DNA from 2 places in the Streptomyces sp. NPDC110618 genome. Region 2 is predicted to be linked to the other one. Evidence: riboswitches for the same ligand, from Rfam matches in the RefSeq annotation. Region 2 holds a riboswitch; the other holds the start of a gene.
The links. A riboswitch is a leader RNA that binds a small molecule or an ion and turns the genes downstream of it on or off. The one in region 2 is predicted to bind S-adenosylmethionine.
Positions count from the first base shown of each region.

Region 1 (8,969 bases), on a different contig from region 2:
CGCGCAGCGAACCGTCCTCCTGGACGGCGTAGGAGACCGGCCCGCGGTTCGACGCGACCAGCACCTGGGCGGCTCCTCGGGCGGGGGACACATGCGTGGAAGCCATGTGCTCCAACCTAGCCCGTGCCGTAAACGCTCAAACGTACGAGCCGCCGGACGGGACGAGTATCACGCCGCCACCGCGCGGCGGGCGCGCTGCGTTCACGCCACCTTCCGCGAGGCGTACTCCGCGATCTCCACCATCGGCGGCCGCTCCTCGGTGTCCACCGAGTACGTCCGCGGCTCGAACCCGTCCTCACCGCGCTCGAACTGGATCAGCGAGGGCCGCACCAGATGCCCGCGCGCCAGCCGGAGCTGCGCCGTGCGGTAGATCGCCGCCGACATCCGGCCGAGCGCCTGCCCGTCCTGGTGCCGGTGCTTGCGCACTCCGACGTCCACCTGGGCCAGCGCGTCCAGGCCCACCAGGTGCAGCGCGTCCACCAGCATGCCCAGCTCCACGCCGTAGCCGACCGGGAACGGCAGCTGCTCCAGCAGGGTGCGCCGGGCCGCGTACTCCCCGCCCAGCGGCTGCACGAACCCCGCGAGCTGCGGCCAGTGCATGTTCAGCAGCGGGCGTGCCATCAGCTCGGTGACCCGGCCGCCCTGCCCGGCGGCGCCGCCCAGCGGACGGTCGTACATCGCCTTGACCAGGTCGACGCCGGGGTCGGTGAGCAGCGGGCCGACGATGCCGGAGACGAAGTCCGAGGAGAACTCCTTCAGGTCCGCGTCGATGAAGCAGACGATGTCACCGCGGGTGACCAGCAGCGACCGCCACAGCACCTCGCCCTTGCCGGGCACGGTCGGGATGCGCGGCAGGATCTCGTCCCGGTGCACCACCGTCGCGCCGGCCGCCGCCGCGACCTCGGAGGTGCGGTCGGTCGAACCGGAGTCGACGACCACGATCTCGTCGACCAGCGGCACCTGCTGCATCAGGTCGTGCCGGATCACGGCGACGATGTCGCCGACCGTCTCCTCCTCGTTGAGCGCGGGCAGGACGACACTGACCGTCTGGCCGGTGCGCTGCTTGGCCGCCAGAATCTGATGGAGCGGTCGATCGGTCACCGACCAGGAGCGCTCGGTCAGCCAGCGCTCGACTTCGTTCAGCACAGTGCGCGGCTCCTTCGGGCCGGCCGCGGATGCGGCTTGTGGATGGGCTCGTCTCGCGGTTCGGACGACTATCTCAACTGTCCAGGTCGTCGGTTACAGTCTTGAACAACGCGGATGACCATCGCATGTCCGGGATGGCCCGACGTTCACAACTTCATACCGCTCATCCAGAGGGGCAGAGGGATACGGCCCGATGAAGCCCCGGCAACCCTCCAGTCGGCTCTCGTTCACGCGAGGCTCCCGGCTAGGGAAGGTGCCAAATCCGTCTCACGGCGAGATGCGTCGTGAGGAAGATGAGGAGAAAGGGCCTCGCCTCACATGGCTGTGCAGACTGCCGCAAGCACCGGTACTACCCCCGTCGACCTCGGACCCGCCGCCGCCCTGAGCTGCCGCGAATGCGGTCACCGCGTCCCCCTCGGCCCGGTCTTCGCGTGCGAGGAGTGTTTCGGCCCGCTGGAGATCGCCTACGACTTCTCGTCCTACGACACCGAGGAGCTCCGCAAGCGCATCGAGGCGGGACCCGCGAACATCTGGCGCTACGCGCCGCTGCTGCCCGTCCCCGCGGACGTGGCCGACAAGCCGAACCTCAACCCCGGCTGGACCAAGCTCGTCAAGGCCGACAACCTGGCCCGTACCCTCGGCGTGACCGGCGGTTTGTATGTGAAGGACGACTCCGGTAACCCGACGCACTCCTTCAAGGACCGCGTCGTCGCCCAGGCCCTGGAGGCCGCCCGCGCCTTCGGCTTCACCACCCTGTCCTGCTCCTCCACCGGCAACCTGGCCGGCGCCGTCGGCGCCGCCGCGGCCCGGGCCGGCCTCCGCTCCTGCGTGTTCATCCCGCACGACCTGGAGCAGGGCAAGGTCGTCATGGCCGCCGTCTACGGCGGTGAGCTGGTCGGCATCGAGGGCAACTACGACGATGTGAACCGCTTCTGCTCCGAGCTGATCGGCGACCCGGCCGGCGAGGGCTGGGGCTTCGTCAACGTCAACCTGCGGCCGTACTACGCGGAAGGGTCCAAGACCCTCGCGTACGAGATCTGCGAGCAGCTCGGCTGGCGGCTGCCCGACCAGATCGTGGTGCCGATCGCCTCCGGCTCCCAGCTGACCAAGATCGACAAGGGTCTGCAGGAGCTGATCAAGCTCGGGCTGGTCGAGGACAGGCCGTACAAGATCTTCGGCGCGCAGGCCGAGGGCTGCTCGCCGGTGTCGGTGGCCTTCAAGGCGGGCCACGACGTGGTCCGCCCGCAGAAGCCGAACACCATCGCCAAGTCGCTGGCCATCGGTAACCCGGCGGACGGCCCGTACGTGCTGGACATCGCCCGCCGCACCGGTGGCGCGGTGGAGGACGTGACCGACGAGCAGGTCGTCGACGCCATCAAGATCCTGGCCCGGACCGAGGGCATCTTCGCCGAGACCGCGGGCGGCGTGACGGTCGGCGTCACCAAGAAGCTCATCGAGAACGGCGTCCTCGACCCCACCAAGACGACCGTCGTGCTCAACACCGGCGACGGCCTGAAGACCCTGGACGCGGTGGCCGGCACCGGCCTGACCGCGACCATCCGCCCGAACCTCGACTCCTTCCGAGAGGCTGGCCTCGCATCATGAGCGTCAACGTCCGCATCCCCACGATCCTGCGCACCTACACCGGTGGCGCCGCCGAGGTGACGGCCGAGGGCGCGACCCTCGCCGAGGTCATCGCCGACCTGGAGAAGAACCACACCGGCATCGCCGCGCGCGTCCTGGACGACCAGGGCAAGCTGCGCCGCTTCGTCAACGTGTACGTCAACGACGACGACGTCCGCTTCGAGCAGGGCCTGGAGACGGCGACCCCCGACGGCGCCGGGGTCTCCATCATTCCGGCCGTCGCCGGCGGCTGATCATTACCGTCGGTAAGGTGCGTCACAGAGAGTTCACCGAATTGCCCTCTCCGTAAGAGAAACGGAGGGGGCAATTCTGCATGGTTAGGCGCGGTAGAGTTGGGGAACGCGCTCCTCTTTGCATGCCGGACGCATATGAACGCGCACTCGGCATGCGACAAGAAGTAGCCAAAGTATGCGTGTCTTTTGCGCCTTTCGCGCCTTCTATGGGGCCCGACTTGCCCTGAATTCGGGCGAATTCTTACTACATTCCGGACCGGGTGCGTCCAGAATTCTCGTCCGATTGACCTGTTGCAGACGGCAGTTGGACAGATACATTCAGCCGCGGTCGACGCGTTCCGGCGCACGCCCCCAACGACTGGGGGGTGAGGTCTGACCCGGGTCCGCGAAGTGTGGATCTGTGCAAGGGCCAGTAATAGGGGAGTTAGGCATGGCTCAGGGCACCGTCAAGTGGTTCAACGCGGAGAAGGGGTACGGCTTCATCGCGGTCGACGGTGGTGCGGATGTTTTCGTCCACTACAGCGCGATCCAGATGGACGGTTACCGCACCCTGGAAGAGGGCCAGCGGGTCGAGTTCGAGATCTCGCAGGGCCAGAAGGGCCCGCAGGCCGACATGGTTCGCGTCACTGCCTGAACGCGCGACCAACGAACCGCAAGCGAGTCTTCTGCAGAAGGGCCCGTGCCCAGGGGACCCAACCCCCTGGGTGCGGGCCCTTCCGCGTGCCCTCCGGGCTGCCGGAACACCCTCGGCGCACCCCGCCCGATCCCTGGGAGCCGCTTGCACTCGCAGGGGTCGAGTGCTAATCATTGGCGTTAGCACTCTGAAGGTGAGAGTGACAAAGAAGGACCGGGTCGGTGAGGCCGCAGGCCGGGTGGGGCAAGGAACCACGAGGCAGGCAGGCCGTCCGTCGCGGGCGCGGGCGCGGTCCGAAGGAATCACCCCCAGTCCTGGAGGGACCACTTCACATGGCCAAGATCATCGCGTTCGACGAGGAGGCGCGGCGCGGCCTCGAGCGCGGCATGAACCAGCTCGCGGACGCCGTGAAGGTGACGCTCGGCCCCAAGGGCCGCAACGTCGTCCTCGAGAAGAAGTGGGGCGCCCCCACGATCACCAACGATGGTGTCTCCATCGCCAAGGAGATCGAGCTCGAGGACCCGTACGAGAAGATCGGCGCCGAGCTGGTCAAGGAAGTCGCCAAGAAGACGGACGACGTCGCCGGTGACGGTACGACCACCGCGACCGTTCTCGCCCAGGCACTGGTCCGCGAGGGTCTGCGCAACGTCGCCGCCGGTGCCAACCCCATGGCCCTGAAGCGCGGTATCGAGAAGGCCGTCGAGGCCGTCTCCGCCGCCCTGCTGGAGCAGGCCAAGGATGTCGAGACCAAGGAGCAGATCGCTTCCACGGCCTCCATCTCCGCCGCTGACACCCAGATCGGCGAGCTGATCGCCGAGGCCATGGACAAGGTCGGCAAGGAAGGCGTCATCACCGTCGAGGAGTCCCAGACCTTCGGTCTGGAGCTGGAGCTCACCGAGGGTATGCGCTTCGACAAGGGCTACATCTCGGCGTACTTCGCCACCGACATGGAGCGTATGGAGGCCGTCCTCGACGACCCGTACATCCTGATCGCCAACTCCAAGATCTCCGCGGTCAAGGACCTGCTCCCGCTGCTGGAGAAGGTCATGCAGTCGGGCAAGCCGCTGCTGATCATCGCCGAGGACGTCGAGGGCGAGGCCCTGTCGACCCTGGTCGTCAACAAGATCCGCGGCACCTTCAAGTCCGTCGCCGTCAAGGCCCCGGGCTTCGGTGACCGCCGCAAGGCGATGCTGAACGACATCGCCATCCTCACCGGCGGCGAGGTCATCTCCGAGGAGGTCGGTCTCAAGCTGGAGAACACGACCCTCGACCTCCTGGGCAAGGCCCGCAAGGTCGTCATCACCAAGGACGAGACCACCATCGTCGACGGTGCCGGCTCCTCCGAGCAGGTCCAGGGCCGGGTCAACCAGATCCGCGCCGAGATCGAGAACAGCGACTCCGACTACGACCGCGAGAAGCTCCAGGAGCGCCTGGCCAAGCTCGCGGGCGGCGTGGCCGTCATCAAGGCCGGTGCCGCCACCGAGGTGGAGCTCAAGGAGCGCAAGCACCGCATCGAGGACGCGGTGCGCAACGCCAAGGCCGCCGTCGAGGAGGGCATCGTCGCCGGTGGTGGCGTGGCCCTGCTGCAGGCCTCGCAGGTCTTCGAGAAGCTGGAGCTTGAGGGTGACGAGGCGACCGGCGCCAACGCCGTGAAGCTCGCGCTGGAGGCCCCGCTGAAGCAGATCGCCGTCAACGGTGGTCTTGAGGGCGGCGTCGTCGTGGAGAAGGTCCGCGGTCTGCAGGTCGGCCACGGTCTGAACGCCGCGACCGGCGAGTACGTCGACATGATCGCCGAGGGCATCATCGACCCGGCGAAGGTGACCCGTTCCGCGCTGCAGAACGCCGCCTCCATCGCCGCGCTGTTCCTCACCACCGAGGCCGTCATCGCCGACAAGCCGGAGAAGGCCGCCGCGGCCGCTCCGGGCGGCATGCCGGGCGGTGACATGGACTTCTGACCAACCCCTGGTTGATCCACGTCCTTGCCGAGGGCGGCACTCCCTGTTCGCAGGGGGTGCCGCCCTCGGGCGTGTCCGGGGTCACATCCGGGACCGGGGAGAGGGGGAATGGGCCGCGGGGCCCGGCGGGTTGACGCTGAAGAGCATTTGATGCACGCGCACATACCTTCCGGTACCCCCCAAGGAGCCCCCACGTGACCGTCACCGCATCCGAGGCCGCCACTCGCGCCGCCGAGATCCTCTCCCGCCCGACCTCGATCAACGGCCTGACCGTCCCCAACCGCATCGTGATGGCGCCGATGACCCGCATGTTCTCCCCGGGCGGCATCCCCGGTGAGGACGTCGTGTCGTACTACGCCCGCCGGGCCGCGGCCGGGGTCGGCCTGATCGTCACCGAGGGCACGTACGTCGGACACGACTCCGCCGGGCAGAGCGACCGGGTGCCCCGGTTCCACGGAGCGGAGCAGCTCGCCGGGTGGACGAAGGTCGCCGACGCGGTGCACGCGGCGGGCGGCACGATCGTCCCGCAGCTGTGGCACATCGGCATGGTGCGCGAGCAGGGCCAGCCGCCGTTCCCCGAGGCCCCCGCCGTCGGCCCGTCCGGGCTGCGCATCGGCGCCGACGAGCCCACCGGGAAGGCGATGACCCGGCAGGACCTGGACGACGTCATCGCCGCGTTCGCCGAGGCGGCCGCCGCCGCGGAGCGCATCGGCTTCGACGGCGTGGAGCTGCACGGCGCGCACGGTTATCTGATCGACCAGTTCCTGTGGGCGGGTACCAACCGCCGCACCGACGCCTACGGCGGCGACCCGGTCGCCCGCACCAGGTTCGCCGCCGAGATCGTGGCCGCCGTACGCGCCTCCGTCTCGCCCGACTTCCCGGTGCTCTTCCGCTACTCCCAGTGGAAGCAGGAGGTCTACGACGCCCGGCTCGCCGAGACCCCCGAGGAGCTGGAGGCCGTCCTCACGCCGCTCGCCGAGGCCGGGGTGGACGCCTTCCACGCCTCCACCCGCCGCTACTGGCACCCCGAGTTCGACGGCTCCGACCTCAACCTCGCGGGCTGGACGAAGAAGCTGACCGGCAGGCCCGCCATCACCGTCGGCTCGGTCGGGCTGAACGGCGACTTCCTCAAGGCGTTCCAGGGCGAGGGCGCCGAGGTGGGCTCCCTCGACAACCTGCTGGACCGGCTGGAGCGCGACGAGTTCGACCTGGTCGCGGTCGGCAGGGCGCTGCTCCAGGACCCGAACTGGGCGCGGAAGGTCCTCTCCGGCCGGCTCTCCGAGCTGGCCCCGTACGACCCGTCGTCGCTGACCAAGCTGACCTGACCGCGGCGCACCACACCGACCAGGGGCCCGGTCCTGACCCGGGCCCCTGCTTTTGGCTTTTGAGTAAGTCAGTCACCTGACTTAAAGTTGCCCGAGTCAAGCTCTTCCGTGCATCCCCTTCTCGGCCGACGGAGGCCCTCTCATGTCCGACACGCCCGCGCCGCCGCGGTCGAATGCCGTGGTGGCGGTGCTCGCCCTCGCAGGCATCGTCGTCTCGCTGATGCAGACCCTGGTCATTCCGATCGTCCCCGAGCTGCCGAGGCTGCTCGACGCCCCGGCCTCGGACACCGCCTGGGCGGTGACCGCCACCCTGCTCGCCGCCGCCGTGGCCACGCCGGTCGTCGGGCGGCTCGGCGACATGGTCGGCAAGCGGCGGATGCTGCTGGTCAGCGCCGTGCTGCTGGTCGCGGGCTCACTGGTGTGCGCGCTCAGCGAGTCACTGGTCTTGATGATCGTCGGCCGCGTGCTGCAGGGCCTGGCCTCCGGTGTGATCCCGCTCGGCATCAGCATCATGCGGGACGTCCTGCCCGCCGAGCGGCTGGCCTCGGCCACCGCGCTGATGAGCGCCTCCCTCGGTATCGGCGGTGCCCTCGGCCTCCCGGCCGCCGCGCTGATCGCCGACAACTTCGACTGGCACACCCTGTTCTGGACCTCGGCCGTCCTCGGCGCCGCCGCCACCGTGCTGGTGGTGCTGTTCGTCCCGGAGTCGAAGGTGCGCACGGGCAGCCGCTTCGACCTGCTCGGAGCCGTAGGCATGGCCGCCGGCCTGATCTGCCTGCTGCTGGCCATCTCCAAGGGCGCCGACTGGGGCTGGACCAGCGCCACCACGCTCGGCCTGTTCGCCGCGACGGTGCTGATCCTCCCCGCCTGGGGCTGGTGGGAGCTGCGGGTGGCCCAGCCGCTGGTCGACCTGCGCACCACGGCCCGCCGCCAGGTGCTGGTCACCAACCTGGCCTCGATAGCCGTCGGCTTCGCCATGTTCGCGATGTCCCTGGTGCTGCCCCAGCTCCTCCAGCTCCCCGAGCAGACCGGCTACGGCCTCGGCCGCTCCATGCTGGTCGCGGGCCTGGTCATGGCCCCCTCCGGCCTGGTCATGATGGCCACGGCCCCGGTCTCGGCCGCCGTCTCCCGGGCCCGCGGCCCGAAGGTCACCCTCATGATCGGCGCCCTGATCGTGGCCGCCGGGTACGGCCTGAACATCCTGCTGATGTCCGAGGTCTGGCACTTCGTGCTGGTGTCCTGCGTCATCGGAGCCGGTATCGGCTTCACCTACGGCTCGATGCCCGCGCTCATCATGGGCGCGGTGCCCGCCTCCGAGACGGCCGCCGCGAACAGCCTCAACACCCTGATGCGCTCCATCGGCACCTCCACGGCCAGCGCCATCGCGGGCGTCATCCTGGCCCAGATGACCACGAACTTCGGCGGCTACGCCCTCCCCTCGGAGAACGGCTTCAAGGTCGTCCTCGCCGTCGGCGCCGGAGCCGCCCTGCTCGCCTTCGCGGTCGCGTCCTTCATCCCCCGCCAGGGCGTCCCCCCGACCCCGGTCACGGCCCCGGAGCCCCCGGTCGGGACAGCGGCCAAGTCCTGAGCCTCAGCTCGCGTAATAGTCCCGCTCGGGCAGCTCCACCCAGTGGTCCGGCCGACCGGTGACCGAGCGGGCGTCCACCGGACACAGGCCGGTGTAGGCGAAGCAGTAGTGCACGGCCTTGAGGGTGTACACGTACGAGAAGAGGACCTGCTCCGGGGCTTCGTCCGCGTCGGGGCCACCGCCCGGATGCAGGTCCCAGCCCTCGCAAGTGCCGTTGCGGTAGACGCATCCCTGGTTGCCGCTCGCCGGGTTGGCGTACAGCCCGTAGGCCAGCGTGCCCTCGGACAGCAGCCGCATGGCGACCGGCCGCTGGGGTGCGAAGCCCCAGGGCTGGGCGACCACGCAGCCGCCGGGCACGTCGGTCACGCCGACGAAAGGCAGGACCTCGTCCAGCTCGAACTCCCAGGAGCACTCCAGCAGTTCGGCGATGAACTCCGGATCCGC
Region 1 covers NZ_JBVKBN010000018.1:17,839-26,807, reverse strand. Annotated here, with positions in the region: gene ACZ7L7_RS27180 (alpha,alpha-trehalose-phosphate synthase (UDP-forming)) at 1-106, opposite strand, end outside; gene ACZ7L7_RS27175 (glucosyl-3-phosphoglycerate synthase) at 202-1,146, opposite strand; SAM riboswitch class I at 1,307-1,446, shown strand; gene thrC (threonine synthase) at 1,465-2,751, shown strand; gene ACZ7L7_RS27165 (MoaD/ThiS family protein) at 2,748-3,023, shown strand; gene ACZ7L7_RS27160 (cold-shock protein) at 3,454-3,657, shown strand; gene groL (chaperonin GroEL) at 3,990-5,612, shown strand; gene ACZ7L7_RS27150 (NADH:flavin oxidoreductase) at 5,807-6,937, shown strand; gene ACZ7L7_RS27145 (MFS transporter) at 7,080-8,525, shown strand; gene ACZ7L7_RS27140 (ankyrin repeat domain-containing protein) at 8,529-8,969, opposite strand, start outside.
Region 1: it holds a riboswitch for S-adenosylmethionine, as region 2 does, so the genes downstream of both, thrC (threonine synthase) here and ACZ7L7_RS11115 (aminotransferase class V-fold PLP-dependent enzyme) in region 2, are expected to answer to the same signal.

Region 2 (8,969 bases):
TACGGATGCGCGGTACCAGCATCGGCATCGCGGAGGGCTCGGCGGAGTCGTACGACCTGCCGGTCTACTACGCGACCCGGGTCACCTGGAGCGGCGAGTACGTGCACGCCGCCCCGTGGTCGGTCGGCTCCCAGGGCGCCGCCAACGTCAGCCACGGCTGCACCGGTATGAGCACCGACAACGCGGCCTGGTTCTTCAAGAACGTGCGCGAGGGCGACCTGGTCAAGGTGGTCAACTCCTACGGCGACACCATGGAACCCTTCGGCAACGGCTTCGGGGACTGGAACATCGACTGGCGGAAGTGGCGCAAGGGCAGCGCCCTGGTGGGCGGTACGCCCGAGACCCCGAAGCCGGAGCAGGTGGCCAGACTGCGGCCGGCGGCGGTCTGAGCACCCCCGGCCGCCCGTACTAGGCGCTCTGCAGCCGCTGGGTGCGCAGCAGGGAGGCCAGGGCGGAGGCGAACTCCACCGGGTCCACCGGGTGCGTCACCGCCGCCTCCGCGCGGCTCCAGGTGGCCAGCCAGGCGTCCTGCGGGCGCCCGATGAGCAGCAGCACCGGCGGGCAGTTGAACACCTCGTCCTTGATCTGACGGCACATCCCCATGCCCCCCATGGGCACGGCCTCGCCGTCCAGGACGCAGACGTCGATACCGCCCTTGTCCAGCTCCTTCAGCACGGCGGCCGGGGTCGCGCACTCCACGAACTCGACCAGCGGGACATCGGGAGCGGGCCGCCTGCCGGTGGCCAGCCGCACCTGCTCGCGGGTGTTGGAGTCGTCGCTGTAGACCAGCACCGTGGCGGTCGGCCGCATGGTTCCTCCGTGACGTCAGCGTCGTAAGGACAAGCCCGTTGAGGCGGATGCTACTCCCTTGAACACCACGTCAACACCGGTATGGAGCAGGGAGACACTCCGAACGGCACCCCCCGGAGTGAGGGCGGGATAAGCGACCGACATAATGTCGGTCGTGGCGACAGCAACGACAGTAGAAACCGGGCACGCGCACCCGTCGGTCAATCGGCCGAACCTCACCAGCGTCGGAACCATCATCTGGCTGAGTTCCGAGCTGATGTTCTTCGCGGCCCTCTTCGCGATGTACTTCACCCTTCGATCGGTGACCGGAGCCGAGTTCTGGAAGGAGAAGGCAGACTTCCTGAACTTCCCCTTCTCGGCGACCAACACCACGATCCTGGTGCTCTCCTCCCTCACCTGCCAGCTCGGCGTGTTCGCCGCCGAGCGCGGTGACGTGAAGAAGCTCCGGATGTGGTTCATCGTCACCTTCGTCATGGGTGCGATCTTCATCGGTGGCCAGGTCTACGAGTACACCGAGCTGGTGAAGCACGAGGGCCTCTCGCTCTCCTCGGATCCGTACGGCTCGGTCTTCTACCTGACCACCGGCTTCCACGGCCTGCACGTGACGGGTGGCCTCATCGCCTTCCTGCTGGTCCTCGGCCGTACGTACGCGGCCAAGAGGTTCACTCATGAGCAGGCGACCGCCGCCATCGTCGTGTCCTACTACTGGCACTTCGTCGATGTCGTCTGGATCGGCCTCTTCGCCACGATCTACATGATCAAGTAGCCGGGCCCGTCCCGAGCGCTGCGAGCAGGCACGCGAGCAGCACATCCCAGAAGCATCGACGCAGAAGATCCTGACACCGGGGTAATCCGTGAAAAAGCTCTCCGCACGACGACGCCATCCGCTGGCGGCGGTCGTCGTCCTACTCCTCGCGCTGGCGGCCACTGGGGGGCTGTACGCCTTTGTCGCGCCCACGGGCAAGGCGCAGGCCGATGAAACCGCCCAGTCTCTCGCCATCGACGAGGGTAAGAAGCTCTACGCCGTCGGCTGCGCCAGCTGCCACGGAACCGGCGGTCAGGGCACCTCCGACGGCCCGAGCCTGGTGGGCGTCGGCGCCGCGGCCGTGGACTTCCAGGTGGGCACCGGCCGTATGCCGGCGGCGACCTCCCAGGGCGCCCAGGTGCCGCGGAAGGACGTTGTCTACACGCAGGCCGAGATCGACCAGCTCGCGGCGTACATCGCCTCGCTGGGCGCCGGTCCGAACATTCCGACCGAGGCGGAGTACGGCCCCGAGGGTGCCGACATCGCCAAGGGTGGCGACCTGTTCCGCACCAACTGCGCGCAGTGCCACAACTTCACCGGCAAGGGTGGCGCGCTGACCCACGGCAAGTACGCGCCGTCCCTTGAGGGTGTCGACCCGAAGCACATCTACGAGGCCATGCAGACCGGCCCGCAGAACATGCCCTCCTTCCCCGACACGATCCTGTCGGAGCAGAACAAGAAGGACATCATCGCCTACCTCGACGCGGTCAACGGCGATGACACCGAGAGCCCCGGTGGTCTTGAGCTGGGCGGACTCGGTCCGGTCAGTGAGGGCCTGTTCGCCTGGGTCTTCGGACTCGGCGCGCTGATCGCGGTCGCCGTCTGGGTCGCCGCTCGGACCGCAAAGGCCAAGAAGTCATGAGTAGCCAAGACATTCCTGAAGAGAACCTGCCCGCAGCGCAGGACGCACACGGCGCGGTAGGCGTCGCGGACGACAAGGACCCGTTCGCGGACCCCGGTCTGCCGCCCCACGAGCACCGGATCCAGGACATCGACGAGCGGGCCGCCAAGCGGTCCGAGCGCACGGTCGCCCTGCTGTTCACGGTGTCGATGCTGGCCACCATCGGCTTCATCGCCTCCTACGTGGCGATCGACGCCGACCAGTCGGTCTACATCTGGCCGCTGGGTCACATCAGCGCGCTGAACTTCGCCCTCGGCATGACGCTCGGCGTCTCCCTGTTCTGCATCGGCGCGGGCGCGGTCCACTGGGCCCGCACGCTGATGTCGGACGTCGAGGTCGCCGAGGAGCGGCACCCGGTCGCCTCCGCCCCGGAGGTCAAGGCCAAGGTGCTGGCCGACTTCAAGGAGGGCGCCAAGGAGTCCGCGCTCGGCCGTCGCAAGCTGATCCGCAACACGATGTTCGGCGCGCTGGCCCTGTTCCCGCTCTCCGGTGTCGTCCTGCTGCGCGACCTCGGTCCGCTGCCCGGCACCAAGCTCCGCCACACCCTGTGGTCCAAGGGCAAGCTGCTCGTCAACATGAACACCAACGAGCCGCTGCGTCCCTCGGACGTCGTCGTCGGTTCCCTCACCTTCGCCAAGCCGGAGGGCCTGGAGGAGCACGACCACGACTTCCAGAAGGAGATCGCCAAGGCCGCCCTGATGATCGTCCGGATCCAGCCGGACAACATCAAGGACAAGCGCGAGCTTGAGTGGTCGCACGAGGGCATCGTGGCGTACTCGAAGATCTGCACCCACGTGGGTTGCCCGATCTCCCTGTACGAGCAGCAGACGCACCACGCCCTGTGCCCCTGCCACCAGTCCACCTTCGACCTGTCCGACGGTGCCCGAGTGATCTTCGGTCCCGCCGGTCACGCCCTGCCGCAGCTGCGCATCGGCGTGAACGACGAGGGGTACCTCGAAGCGCTCGGCGACTTCGAGGAGCCCGTCGGTCCTGCCTTCTGGGAGCGCGGATGAGCACTACAGAGACCACTGAGTCCCGCGCACGCGGGAAGGCACCGGCCGGCGAGCGCGTCGCCGACTGGGCCGACGGCCGGCTGGGCATCTACGGCCTGGCCAAGGCCAACATGCGCAAGATCTTCCCCGACCACTGGTCGTTCATGCTGGGCGAGGTCTGCCTCTACAGCTTCATCATCATCATCCTCACGGGTGTGTACCTGACGCTGTTCTTCCACCCGTCGATGAACGAGGTGGAGTACCACGGCAGCTACGTCCCGCTGCAGGGCCAGCTGATGTCGGAGGCGTTCAGCTCCACGCTGCACATCTCCTTCGACGTCCGTGGCGGTCTGCTCATCCGGCAGATCCACCACTGGGCCGCGCTGATCTTCCTCGCGGGCATGTTCGTGCACATGATGCGCGTCTTCTTCACCGGCGCGTTCCGCAAGCCGCGCGAGATCAACTGGGTCTTCGGCTTCCTGCTGTTCGTCCTCGGCATGTTCACCGGCTTCACCGGTTACTCGCTCCCCGACGACCTGCTCTCCGGAACCGGTGTCCGCTTCATGGAGGGCGCGGTCCTGTCCGTGCCGATCGTCGGCACCTACCTGGCGTTCTTCCTGTTCGGCGGGGAGTTCCCGGGCGGCGACTTCGTGGCGCGCTTCTACTCGGTCCACATCCTGCTGCTGCCGGGCATCATGCTCGGTCTGGTGGTCGGCCACCTGATCCTGGTCGTCTACCACAAGCACACGCAGTTCGCGGGTCCGGGCAAGACGAACAAGAACGTCGTCGGCATGCCGCTGCTGCCGGTCTACATGGCCAAGGCCGGAGGCTTCTTCTTCCTGGTCTTCGGTGTCATCGCGGTCATCTCGGCGATCGCCACGATCAACCCGATCTGGGCGCTCGGCCCGTACCGCCCGGACCAGGTGTCCACCGGCGCCCAGCCCGACTGGTACATGGGCTTCTCCGAGGGCCTGATCCGTGTCATGCCGGGCTGGGAGATCAACTTCTGGGGCCACACGCTCGTCCTGGGCGTGTTCATCCCGCTGATGATCTTCCCGCTGGTCCTGGTCGCGATCGCGGTCTACCCGTTCATCGAGTCCTGGGTCACCGGCGACAAGCGCGAGCACCACATCCTGGACCGCCCGCGTAACGCCCCGACCCGCACCGCCTTCGGTGTCGCCTGGATCACCTGGTACATGATCCTGCTGATCGGTGGTGGAAACGACCTGTGGGCCACCCACTTCCACCTGTCGATCAACTCGATCACCTGGTTCGTCCGGATCGCGTTCTTCGTCGGCCCGGTCCTCGCCTTCATCGTCACCAAGCGGATCTGCCTCGGCCTGCAGCGCCGGGACAAGGAGAAGGTGCTGCACGGACGCGAGTCCGGCATCATCAAGCGCCTGCCGCACGGTGAGTTCATCGAGGTGCACGAGCCGCTCAGCCAGGACGCGCTGCACACCCTCACCGCGCACGAGCAGTACAAGCCGGTCGAGATCGGCCCGACGGTCGACGAGAACGGCGTCGAGCGCAAGGTGAAGGGCACCGAGAAGCTGCGCGCCAAGCTCAGCAAGGCGTACTTCGGCGAGGAGTCCCAGATTCCGAAGCCGACCGTCGAGGAGTACAAGGAGATCACGAGCGGCCACGGCCACCACTGATCGCTGCGCTCGCCACGCGCGGTAGAAGGGCCCCCGTCCGGTGTTCGGACGGGGGCCCTTCTCCGTGCCCCCGGCTGGATAGGGTGGGAGCACAACCCCGTGTACCGGGGCGGACACTCTGCTACGACATTCAGGAGCGGCCTTATGAGCGCTGTGACCCCCGCTGGAGGCGACACCGCGGCGGGCCGCTCCTGGCCCCTGCTGCTGAACGGTCTGCTGGAGGGGCGGGACCTCGGCGCCGACGACACGGCCTGGGCGATGGACCTGATCATGCGGGGCGAGGCGACCGACGCGCAGATCGCCGGGTTCGTGGTGGCGCTGCGGGCCAAGGGCGAGACGGTGGAGGAGATCACCGGTTTCGTCCGCACGATGTACCAGCACGCGAACGTCATCGAGGTGTCCGGCGACACCGTCGACATCGTCGGCACGGGCGGCGACGGCGCCAAGACCGTCAACATCTCCACCATGTCCGCGATCGTGGTGGCCGGCGCGGGCGCCAAGGTCGTCAAGCACGGCAACCGGGCGGCCTCCTCCGCCTCCGGCTCCTCGGACGTGCTGGAGAAGCTCGGGGTCAATCTGGAACTGCCGGTGGCCCGGGTGCCCGAGGTGGCCGAGGAGGCCGGGATCACCTTCTGCTTCGCGGCCAAGTTCCACCCGGCGATGCGTCACGCGGGCGCCGCGCGCGGGCAGTTGGGCATCCGGACCGTCTTCAATGTGCTCGGCCCGCTCACCAACCCGGCCCGGGTGCGGGCGCAGGCGGTCGGCGTCGCCGATCCGCGGATGGCGCCGATCGTGGCGGGCGTGTTCGCCGAACGCGGCAACTCCTCGCTGGTGTTCCGCGGCGACGACGGCCTCGACGAGCTGACCACCACCTCGACCTCCCGGGTCTGGGTCGTCCGCGACGGCAAGGTCAGCGAGGAGACCTTCGACCCGCGCGAGGTCGGCATCGACCTCGTCCCGGTGGAGGCGCTGCGCGGCGCGGACGCCTCGTACAACGCCGATGTGGCCCGGCGCCTGCTGAACGGCGAGACGGGTCCCGTCCGGGACGCCGTCCTGCTCAACTCGGCCGCCGCCCTGGTGGCCCTGCACCCCACCGGGGAGCCGCTGACCGAGCAGATCCGCGCCGGTATGGCGAAGGCGGCGGAGTCGATCGACTCGGGGGCCGCCAAGCGGACCCTGGAGCGCTGGGTCGCCGCCAGCAACGCGTAGGCGCTTCGGCGTTCGACGTCCGCCGTCCCGCAATCCGGACTCGGGTTGCGGGACGGCGATCTTTTGCCCTAGGTTCCTGTACCAGGTCATGAGTGACAGTCATGAGGCCCCGGCCGACTGTCCGGCAACCCTCCGTCCGTGGCGGGGTGCCCCGGGTGAAGACCAGGTCGTAGGCAGCGAGGTCTACGGCAAGCGCGGACCCCTCTCGAAACCCAGGGGTCCTGGTCGTTCGAGGGAGTCTTCCGTGAGCAAGCGAATGCGATAGGGCCGCCGAGCCCCGCCTCCGCGTACCCCCTTTCCTTCCTTCTCTGCGCGCTGCGCTCTGCGCGCCGTCCTTTCACGGGAGCTTCGCCATGTCCGTCCTCACCGCTGCCTCCGCTCAGTCCGTTTGTGCCCAGCTGCCCGTTCTGGGGCGGGATGTCACCGTCCCGCTCGTCACCGGCGGCGAGGTCACCTACGCCGCGCTCGACTACGCCGCCAGCGCCCCCGCGCTGCAGCGCGTCTGGGACGACGTGGCCGCCTACGCGCCGTACTACGGCAGCGTTCACCGGGGCGCCGGGTACCTCTCGCAGCTCTCGACCGACCAGTTCGAGAACGCCCGGAAGACCGTCGCGGAGTTCCTCGACTGCCGTGCCGACGACCAGCTGGTCTTCACCCGGTCCACCACCGACTCGCTGAACCTGCTCGCCGCCGTGCTGCCGGCCGGCTGCCAGGTCTTCGTCTTCGAGACCGAGCACCACGCCTCGCTGCTGCCCTGGCAGGACGCCGAGGTCACCTACCTGGACGCGCCGCGCGCCCCCGAGCAGGCCGTGGCCACCCTGGAGCGCGCCCTCGCCGACCGCGACCCCCACGGACCGGCCCTGGTCTGCGTCACCGGTGCCTCCAACGTCACCGGCGAGCTGTGGCCGGTGCGGGAGCTGGCCGCCGCCGCGCACGCGCACGGCGCCCGGATCGTCCTCGACGCCGCCCAGCTCGCCCCGCATCACCCGGTCTCCGTCCAGGACCTCGACGTCGACTGGGTCGCCTTCTCCGGGCACAAGCTCTACGCGCCCTTCGGCTCCGGAGTGCTCGCGGGCCGCGCCGACTGGCTGCGCGAGGCCCGGCCGTACCTCGCGGGCGGCGGTGCCAGCCGCAAGGTGACCCGGCGTACGGACGGGGGAGTGGACGTCGAGTGGCACGAGAGCGCCGCGCGGCACGAGGCGGGCTCCCCGAACGTCATCGGCGCCTACTCCATCGCCTCGGCCTGCAAGGCCCTCACGGAGGCCGGGTTCGACACCCTGGTGGCCCGCGAGCGGTACCTGATCGAGAAGGTCCGCCAGGGGCTCGCGGACGTGCCGGAGGTCCGCTTCCTCTCCCTCTTCGGCGACGACGCCCCGCGCGTGGGTGTGCTGTCCTTCGTCGTCGAGGGCTGGAACAGCTCCCACTTCGCCGCCGCGCTCTCCGCCGAGTACGGCATCGGCGTCCGCGACGGCCTGTTCTGCGCCCACCCCCTGGTGCGCACCCTGCTCGGCAGCGACCCGCAGACCCTGGGCGAGTGCGGCGCCCCCGAGGCGGCCCCCGGCGAGAAGTCCCTCAACGCCATCCGCGTCAGCTTCGGCGCCGGCACCCCCGACGAACACGTGGACCGCTTCGTCACCGCGGCCCGCGAACTGGTCCGCGACGGCGCCAAGTGGAACTACCGCACCGAGGACGGGCGTTGCGTGCCGGCGGTCTGACCGACCCGCGCGCGGGGGGCGGCGCGGCTGCCCCCCGCCGTACGCCCTAGCCGTCCAGGCCGATCGAGAACGCGGCCTCCAGGTCGTGCTGGGAGTACGTCCTGAAGGCCACGTGGGTGTCCGTGCCCTCGACGCCGGGGATCTTGCTGATGCGGCCGGGGATGACCTCGGCGAGGTCCTCGTGCTCCTTGACCCGGACCATGGCGATCAGGTCGTAGGTGCCGGTGACGGAGAAGACCTCGCTCACGCTGTCCAGCGAAGCGATCTGCTCCGCGATCTCGGGGATCCGGTCCACGCTGGTCTTGATGAGGACGATCGCAGTGATCACGGCTGTTTCTCTCCCTGGGGGGCCGGCGTCGCAGGCGTCGGCCTCACTCTAGTCGTACGGCCGAACCGCACCCAGGCGAAGCCGCACCCCAGGCCGAAGCCCACGAGATGGGCCAGGTAGGCCACTCCGGGGCCGCTCGTGGCCTGTCCCGCCGCCAGCCACTGCAGGGCCGCCCAGAAGGGCAGCACGACCCACGCGGGGAAGCGCAGGGGCAGGAAGAGGAGGAAGGGCAGCAGACTGGTCACCCGGGCCCGCGGGAACAGCGCCAGGAAGGCGCCGAGCACCGCCGAGATCGCCCCGGACGCCCCGACCAGTGACTGTTCGGAGTCGGCGTTGGCGGCCGCGTAGCCGAGCAGGGCGAGATAGCCGCAGCCCAGGTAGAAGAGGAGGTACTGGAAGCGGCCCATGCGCTCCTCGGTCATCACGCCGAAGACGTAGAGGAAGAGCATGTTGCCCAGCAGGTGCACCCAGCTGCCGTGCACGAACAGCGCGGTCGCCGGGGTGAGCGCGGCCCGCGCCTCGCCCTCGAACAGCACCGCCGGGACCACCCCCCA
Region 2 covers NZ_JBVKBN010000005.1:1,857-10,825, forward strand. Annotated here, with positions in the region: gene ACZ7L7_RS11080 (L,D-transpeptidase) at 1-389, shown strand, start outside; gene ACZ7L7_RS11085 (response regulator) at 409-810, opposite strand; gene ctaE (aa3-type cytochrome oxidase subunit III) at 956-1,576, shown strand; gene qcrC (cytochrome bc1 complex diheme cytochrome c subunit) at 1,665-2,477, shown strand; gene qcrA (cytochrome bc1 complex Rieske iron-sulfur subunit) at 2,474-3,529, shown strand; gene qcrB (cytochrome bc1 complex cytochrome b subunit) at 3,526-5,163, shown strand; gene trpD (anthranilate phosphoribosyltransferase) at 5,308-6,372, shown strand; SAM riboswitch class IV at 6,457-6,573, shown strand; gene ACZ7L7_RS11115 (aminotransferase class V-fold PLP-dependent enzyme) at 6,726-8,087, shown strand; gene ACZ7L7_RS11120 (Lrp/AsnC family transcriptional regulator) at 8,134-8,415, opposite strand; gene ACZ7L7_RS11125 (rhomboid family intramembrane serine protease) at 8,412-8,969, opposite strand, start outside.